Regions from separate parts of the Lactococcus sp. SK2-659 genome, predicted to be linked through region 1. Evidence: predicted binding sites of a transcription regulator. Region 1 holds the regulator's gene; the other holds the start of a gene.
What was found. The regulator Rex, encoded in region 1, represses fermentation and respiration genes when NADH is low (regulators of the CRP and FNR family bind a similar motif). The targets are predictions, from matches to a motif close to TTGTGAANTANTTCACAA.

Region 1 (4,436 bases):
TTAACTATTCTTGTTATTCTCATATTTATTCCTGCTATTGGTTTTATTTTATGGAACAATCAAGCAAGAAATACTTCTAGCATTGCTAATAGCTCTCGTCAATCGTCATCATTAGCGAAAACAGAAAAATCAAGTAGCCAAGCAACAGCTGCTTCTTCAATAGAACCAAGTGCGCCAGTTAGAATTGATACAGCTGCTTCATCTTCTAACGTTATTCAAGAAAGCTGGACAACTTATAAAATTGCTATTGGAGATTATCCAAGTACAATTGCAGCTAAAACAGGAGTCTCTTGGGCGACAATTGCTAGTTTGAATGGGATTACAGAGGCTGGATACAATGCTGACGGGTCTCCCATACATGCTGGACAACTTTTAAAATTGAAATAAAATTATTGACAAATAATTTTATAAAGCTGTCACTAGAAATTGAATTAAAATAAGAAAAAAGTTAAACGAAGATTTTCTATAAAAAAATTTAAATATTGACTTACGATCTTGTATCAAGTGGAAAATCAATAATTACAAAAATTATTGCACGGATACTCCGCAAATTTATATGTTTAGTTTAAATCTTTTCTTTTCGAGTATTCGGCACAAATGCTGGTTGTTTATCATTCAATTAAGGAAAGATCAATGTAGTATACTCATTCCAAAAGTTAAAACTTTTTCATAAATACTCCTAAGCACCTATTAATTTAGGAGGCTTTTTTTTATTAATAAAAATTGATAAACTATTCAAATAGTAGAAAATATTTTGGAGGAATTAGAGAGGAGTTAGATTTGTCATCAATAATATCTGCTATTACGGTAGTAATATCTTTAGTAACTTTTGGGTTTCAAAGACAGGATTTAAAAAAGCAAGCAAAGTATCAAAGATATACATTTACTTTGCAAAATGAATTGGAAATTATAAAGTAATCGTAAACTTAGTGACAGATATCATCGGAAATCTACAGACTCAAAAGCAAACTATAATTAGGCTGTATATGGTGCAAATGCATAGAAATTATTTTGAAAGAGAATGAGTAACGATGCATATTAGTGATAGTACTATCGATAGGGAAAAGAGAATAGAGAATAGCTTTATCTGGGAACGCAAATACTCTATATGGAGAAGAAGCAGACTTTTTAAATCAATCAACAAGTGAGTTAACAAAAGAGTTTACTAGTAAGACACATGCCTTAGACATATATTTACACGCCATTCAATATTTGGTGATTGTGGCCGAAGGTATGGGTAATATAAATATAGCATTAAATAAAATGGCTATATTAGTGAAATTACAGAACTTTATGAAGTTCCAGGTAATAAAAGTTTTGATAAATGGGCTAACGAGCATACGCAGGGCATAGAAGATAATTTGGAACTATTTCATAATGTGTTTCTTGAGATTAAATCAGATACGTCAAACAATATATCTGAAATTAATGCTGATAAATAGAAGAATGTATCATTTTTAACAGAAATTTTAGCTTATAACGTCAGCAATTAGCTGCATTGTCTATTCAATCTTTGCTGTTGTAAATTTACAACAAAACAAGAATTAATATAATGATATGTTGTAATTTTGTTGTATGGTTTTTTCATTTCTATGTTTTTTAGTTATTTTTAAAATAGAAAAAATGGCTCTATAGCCATTTTTTCTATTATTGTTTATTATCGTTCATGAAAAATAGTAGTGTTTGCAGCTCCTTAGTTAAGTCAATTGATTGAACAACCACATCTGAAGGGACTTTCAAACGAATTGGGGCAAAGTTTAGGAAACCTTTGATACCAGCTTTGACTAGAGTGTCAACAACTTCTTGGGCATTTTCTTTGCGAACAGAGAGAATTGCTGTTTTGATATCCGATTTTTTAACATTTTTTTCTAAATCAGAAATATTATAAATTGGAATTCCATCATCTGTTTGTGTTCCAACTAAGGGATTGCCAGAAATATCATAGGCTTGCGTGATTCTCATTTTATTTCTATCTTGGAATTGATAATGAAGTAATGCACGACCGAGATTTCCGACACCAATTAGAGCGATATGCGTTTCTTGGTCTTGGCCAAGAAGTTCTCCAAAGAAATCACGGAGCACTTTTGTTTCATAGCCGTATCCACGTCGGCCTAATTCACCAAATAAAGAGAAATCACGGCGAATTGTGGCAGCATCTACTCCAATTTTTTCTGAAATAAGTTGTGAGTTTGTGCGTGTCACATTTTCTTCGACAAGACTTTTAAACAGTCGATAGTACTGTGGGAGTCTTTTAGCAGTTGCTTTAGGCAAGCTTTTGCTTGGTTTATGATCAGTCATTGTTATACCTCAAAAATTTAATTCGATTTTATTAAAACTAATTAATATTTAGTTTCTTTGTGATAATTTTATCAAAAATTTGTGAAATTATCAAACAAAAGGAATGGATTATTCGTTTAAAATGAGAAATAAATAATAATTCTAAAAAAATGTTTATTTTACTCTTTTAATTATTGCGCTTTCATGTTAAAATAGAAATATGAAAAAATAGACAGGGAGAAAATATGATTAAAATTTATCTTAGTGGTTCATGTTCATCTTGTAGAAAAGCTAAAAAATGGTTGCGTAAGCGTCACATTGAATTTGAAGAAATAAATTTATCAAAAGATGTTATGGAAAAAGATGATTTAATCAAAATTTTATCCTTGACTGAAAACGGATTTGAGGATATAATTGCGACCCGAGGGAAAACATACGCATCTTTAAATTATAATTTCGATGAATTAGGACTAGAAAAAGCATTTAAATTAATTCAGGAAAATCCACGTCTTCTAAAACGACCATTAATTTTTGACGAGGACTGTCTATTGATTGGTTTTAACGAGGATGGAATCAGAGCGTTTATTCCACCAGAAGTTAGGAGAATTGAATTGCGTGAAAGATTAATTTTAGTCTAATATTAATTTTATTTTAGCTTATCAGATTTGGTAAGCTTTTTAATTTCAAGAATTTGGAAGAACTACAAAAAGCTTGCCTTAAATGCTATAATAGAAGGACTGCTTTTCTATCATATGAAAAGGAAAAACGAAGTATTAAAAAATATGCTTTGAGATTTAACGAAGAGGATAAATATCATGATTTTACTGCAAGGGAATGGAATTGCACGCACTTTTGGTGGCGATGTTTTATTTGAAAATATCAATTTTAGTTTACAAGACCATTCAAGAATTGCCCTAGTTGGCCGAAATGGAGCTGGTAAGTCAACCTTGCTTAAAATTATTGCTGGAGTTGAAGAAGCGAGTCACGGAACTGTATCCCAGACCAAAGATTTGATAATGAATTATTTAGCGCAAGATACTGGGCTGAATTCCTCAAGGACAATATTTGCAGAAATGCTCTCTGTTTTTGATTCGCTTCGCCAAATGGAAAAACAATTGCGCCAGATGGAATTGCAAATGGGAGAACTTGCTGGAGATGAATTGACAGCTTTGATGAAACGTTACGATGCTTTATCAGAAGAATTTCGGATGAAAAATGGATTTACTTATGAATCTGAAATTAAGTCTGTCTTAAATGGTTTTCGCTTTGATGAAACAATGTGGGAAAGAGAAATTTCAAGTTTATCGGGGGGACAAAAAACACGTTTGGCTCTTGCTAAGATGTTGCTTGAAAGACCACAACTTTTGATTTTGGATGAACCAACTAACCACTTGGATATTGAAACTTTAGCTTGGCTTGAAAATTACCTTAAAAATTACGAAGGTAGTTTATTAATTGTCAGTCATGACCGGTACTTTTTGGATAAAGTGGTTAATGAAGTCTTAGAATTATCTAGAGGAGAATTGACTCGTTTTTCTGGAAATTATTCTCGCTATGTTGAACAAAGAGAGCAAAAACTCTTGTTAGAACTCAAAAATTTTGAAAAACAACAAAAAGAAATTGCTAAATTAGAGGACTATGTTGCCAGAAATTTAGTTCGTGCTTCAACGACTAAAATGGCGCAATCGCGTCGTAAAAAGTTGGAGAAAATGGAGCGTTTAGAAGCACCAACTAGTGATGATAAATCGGCCAATGTTACTTTTACTCCTGGAAAAACGTCTGGAAATGTTGTTTTAACTGTTTCAGAAGCAACGGTGGGTTATGAAGATAATCGTCTCTCTGGTCCGATTAACATTGACGAGCGTAAAGGTGAGTCCCTTGCTATTGTTGGGCCAAATGGAGTAGGTAAAACAACATTGATTAAGTCAATTGTGGGACAGATTCCATTTTTAGCAGGTCAAGCAAAATTGGGTGCCAATGTTACTTTGGGCTATTATGACCAAGAACAAGGAAGATTGACAGCTTCCAATACTGTCTTAGACGAATTATGGAATGAGCATCGCTTACTTAATGAAGTTGAAATTCGCAATATGCTTGGAGCCTTTCTTTTTAGTGGAGATGATGTAAAGAAAACGGTTGGGATGCTTTCTGGTGGTGAA
Region 2 (4,436 bases), 120 kb from region 1:
AAACAAAGTTTTTGTCAGTAATTATCGAGCTGTCAGTAGTTATTTTACCTTGTAGTAAGTTTAAAAGGGTTGATTTTCCACGGCCATTTCGCCCTACTAATCCTAATTTCCAACGGTCATCAATATTTATTTGGGCATGATTGAAAATCAGATTATCCCCGTAGCCAAAGGTTAAGTCTTTAAATTCAATATTTGACATTTAATTCTCCTCTCATTTGTGAGAATTAAGAAATCTAATTTGAGTAGAAAAACTCAGAGTGAGTTCCTCTGAATGTTCATAAATCTCAAATTCCCGCTTTTCTTGGAGCATTAATTTTTGCTCCGTGTTGATTTTGCTTGGTTGCTTTTACTGCTGTCATCCCATTAGTATTTTTCCCAGCAAATTGCGGTTTATTCTTCTTAATTTGTTCTAGTTTAGCTTGCATTTCTTTTTGTTTTTGATTCATTATTTTCTCCTTAAATTAAAAAAGCTCTTTTCACAACTTAGGTGAAAAGAGCTTTAAAAGATACAAATTCTGACAAATTGCCCAATCTGTAAACATAATAAAAGTCTATTCTCTCTAAGTTATGAAGACAACAAAAACACTCGATTTTTACGAATATTTTTAAAGTTCAAAACTTAGATTTTCAATAGACCTTACCTCGTTCATTTATTTAAGACAATTATAGCACATAATAAAATGAACTGTCAAGATAAAAACTTGACAGTTCATTTTTAGATTAATGGAATTGCATTCCTCCATCAACAATTATTGTTTGACCGGTAATATAGTTTGAATCAGGGCCAGCTAAGAATGAAACAACATTTGCCACATCTTCAGGCTCAGATAAACGTTTCATGGCAATATCTTTTGCGAAAGTTTGCATTCCCCATTCATCATCTTTACCAGCATTTTTACCAACTTGATGCGCAATATCAAACATCATTGGTGTTTTTACAATCCCTGGTGCATAAGCATTAACTGTGATTCCTTCTTCTGCTAAATCACGTGCAGCAATTTGAGTCATCCCACGAACAGCAAATTTTGAAGAAGAATAGAGCATTAGATTTGGATTTCCAACAACTCCAGCTTGTGAGGTTGCGTTGATAATTTTACCTCCATGACCTAATTTTCTAAAAAGTGCTGTTGCTGTCTGTGTTCCCCACAAAACTCCACCAACATTAATATTATAGACCTGATGAAATTGTTCAGGTGTAATTGTTTCAATTGGTGTTGTTGGGGCAATTCCGGCATTATTAACTACAACATTTAAATCACCAAATTTGTCGACAACAGCATTCAAAGCTGAAATAACTTGTTCACGGTCGGAAACATCAGCTTTAACCGCAAATGAGTTTTCTCCAAGTTCTTTTGCTGCTTTTTGAGCTGTTTCTTCGTTGTAATCAATAATAGCTACTTTAAAACCATCATTATAGAGACGTTTTGCGATTGCAAAACCGATTCCTTGACCTGCTCCAGTAACTGCTGCAATTTTAGACATCTTATTTCTCCTTTATTTATTTAATTATTTTATAGACCTTTACCAGTGGGTGAAACTAAAATTTTAACAGCTGTTTCATTATGATGAATCAGCGTATCAAATCCTTTATCAATCAAATCATCCAAACCGATTTTAGCTGTGATGAATTGGTCCAATTTTATTTTACCTGTTGATACTAAATCAATTGTTTTTGGATGAGTGTTATTATAAGCAATCGTTCCTAAAAGGTTAGCCTCTTTGATTACTAATTTTGCCATATCAACACTAGCAGGCTTGCCCCAAATTGCAACAATGACAACTGTTCCACCCATACGAATCGCATCTAGACAAGCGTCAAATCCCGGTTGGACAGAGGTACATTCAAAGGCTGCGTCCACTCCTTTTTCATTAATTTCATGAACTTTAGCTTGAATGTCATCTTCAATTGGATTGAAGAAATAATCAGCAACTTGTGCTTCTTGTGCTTTTTTGCGGCGAAGTCCACTAGGTTCACTGATGATAACAGTATGTCCTTGCGCTTTTGCAACGGCAGCAGTTAATAGTCCAATTGGTCCAGCACCAACAACTAATACCGTACTCTTTTCACTTAAATTTGCTCGTTCAACAGCGTGATAGCCAACTGATAGTGGCTCAATTAGAGCGGCTTCATCCAAAGGTAAGTTATCAGGAATTTTGTGAACCCAACGTTCATCAACAGAAATTTTTTCAGCCAAACCTCCGCCATTTCCACCCAAACCAATAAAGTTTGAACCTTCTGAGAGGTTATAATGTCCAGTTTCACTTGTATCAGTACCTTCGGGAACGATATAAGGTTCGACAACGACATGGTCACCTACTTTAAGTCCGCTTACTCCTTCACCTATAAAATTTACAAACCCAGACATTTCATGTCCAAGAGTGACTGGTGGTACTTCTCCAGTAATTGGATTAGGATGTTCTGCTGACGGACAAAAAATTGGGCCATCTAAAAATTCATGAAGATCTGTTCCACAAATTCCACACCAAGCCACATCAATGCCAACTTGACCAGCTTTTATTATTGGTTCATTAATTTCATCAACGCGGATATCCCCGCGGTCGTAAAAACGTGCTGCGCGCATAAAAACGCCTCCTCTATATAGGATGGTTGTCGTTTCAGGCAATCAATTAAATTTAGTATTTGAGATTTCTCTCACAAATTTATTCTATCATTAATTCTAATAATTTACAAAAATTTAAAGCGTTTTCTCCCTTGATATATATAGACTTTTAAATGTTTTATCGTAATAAAAAAGCTACTGAATTTTCTGTCAGTAACTTTTACTTTTTGTATTCTTATTAATTGTTAACGTCTATTTCTTCGACGATTTTTTCGACTATCACCCTTAACTGGGATTTGTCTTTGTTCCTTGACAAATTCTGGTAATTGATTATATTTCATTGATAAAACAAGCCCTAAGCCAATGATATTTGCCATTAAGGCCGATCCTCCTTGAGAAATGAAGGGTAAGGGAATACCTGTTAAAGGAACAACACCAATAGCTGCTCCAATATTTTCAAAGACATGGAAGAGAATCATCATAATAATACCCGTTGAAATATAGGTATAAAACTGATTATTTGATTTGAAAGTTACTCGAATCATTCGATAAATCAGCATAAAGTAAAGGAAAATCAAAAAGGCTGATCCAACAAATCCAAAATCTTCAGCAATGACAGTGAAAATCATATCTGATTCTCGAACGGGAACATTGACATTAGCTACACCAACTCCTTTACCCCAAAGACCACCAACACCAACTGAAATCAATGAGCGTGCTTGTTGAAGACTGAAAGTTTGAGAATATTCAAAAGGATGTAACCATGCGATAAAACGATTGACCTGATACTGAGCAAAACTGGTACTTTCAAGAAATTTTTGTCCCTCTGGTGAAGCAACTAGAGCAACAATTCCTCCAGCTACTGCTGCTACGAAAAGAAAAGCTGGCGCAAGTATTTTCCAAGAAATACCAGCAACTAAAATAATTCCAGCAAAGATAGCTGCAAAGACCAAGAAAGTTCCGAAGTCTTTTTGAAAGACTGATAAAATGGCAACTGGAATTGTTTCAAGTATCAGAAGTCCGATTAAGCGGAAATCATCTTTGAGTACTCGTTTTTTTAGATTATTTTGGAAGGTAACCACAATCCTAGCCGAAAATAAAATATAGGAAAGTTTCATAAACTCCGACGGTTGAAAAAGATTTCGTCCTCCAAAAGCGAGCCAGTTTTTTGCACCTGTTGAAGCATAGGTTGCTTTATCGTAGAAAAAGATCGGTAGAACCATTAATATAAGACCTAATAGGTAAAAAAATGGTGTTAAGTTCCATAAAAACCTTGAATCCATATGCATGACAATTAAAGCAACAAAGAGTCCGACAATAACCCAAGTTCCTTGTTGAACAACTAGATTCGTTGCTTGTGTGGGGTGGTCATGACTTACTGCAACATAAAGTGCGTAAAGACCAATCAATATTAGCATAAAGGCTGGTAAAATTAGCCCATAATCAATTCGTGAATCAAATGTAAATCTATTTGCTTTCTTGTTTTTCAAAACTAGCTCCAGTCAGTTTAATCTTGTTTTGGCAATTCATTTGGGGCAATTTGCTATCACTTAGTTCTAACTTTTGCTTCAAATTTACAAAAACAATTTTATTATTGAGGTGACTTCTGTTTAAAATCATAAATCCATTCTATTATACAATTTTTTTGGATGAATTGGGCATTCTTTCTCAAAAATTCCAATAAAAAAACACTGAAAGCACTTTCAGCATTTTATAAAATGTGCCCAAGAAGGTCTCCTCCAAAAATCAAAAGATAAGAATAGAGGAGAATTGGCAATGGTTTACATAATAAGATACTCCAAGTGAAGAATTTCCAACTCATTTTTGTTTGACTTGCTATTAAAACAAGGGCATCATCTGGGGCGATAGGAGATA

Region 2: the regulator Rex is predicted to act here: its motif matches at 2,642-2,659, upstream of LDP15_RS05000 (2,3-butanediol dehydrogenase).

Annotation. Positions count from the first base shown of each region.
Region 1 is NZ_JAIWQZ020000001.1:946,451-950,886, reverse strand. Features, by position in the region: gene LDP15_RS04435 (SAG1386/EF1546 family surface-associated protein) at 1-387, shown strand, start outside; gene LDP15_RS04430 (redox-sensing transcriptional repressor Rex) at 1,648-2,298, opposite strand; gene LDP15_RS04425 (Spx/MgsR family RNA polymerase-binding regulatory protein) at 2,523-2,915, shown strand; gene LDP15_RS04420 (ABC-F family ATP-binding cassette domain-containing protein) at 3,093-4,436, shown strand, end outside.
Region 2 is NZ_JAIWQZ020000001.1:1,062,233-1,066,668, forward strand. Features, by position in the region: gene abc-f (ribosomal protection-like ABC-F family protein) at 1-199, opposite strand, end outside; gene LDP15_RS04990 (hypothetical protein) at 285-446, opposite strand; gene LDP15_RS04995 ((S)-acetoin forming diacetyl reductase) at 721-1,482, opposite strand; gene LDP15_RS05000 (2,3-butanediol dehydrogenase) at 1,512-2,582, opposite strand; gene LDP15_RS05005 (FtsW/RodA/SpoVE family cell cycle protein) at 2,807-4,051, opposite strand; gene LDP15_RS05010 (TVP38/TMEM64 family protein) at 4,273-4,436, opposite strand, start outside.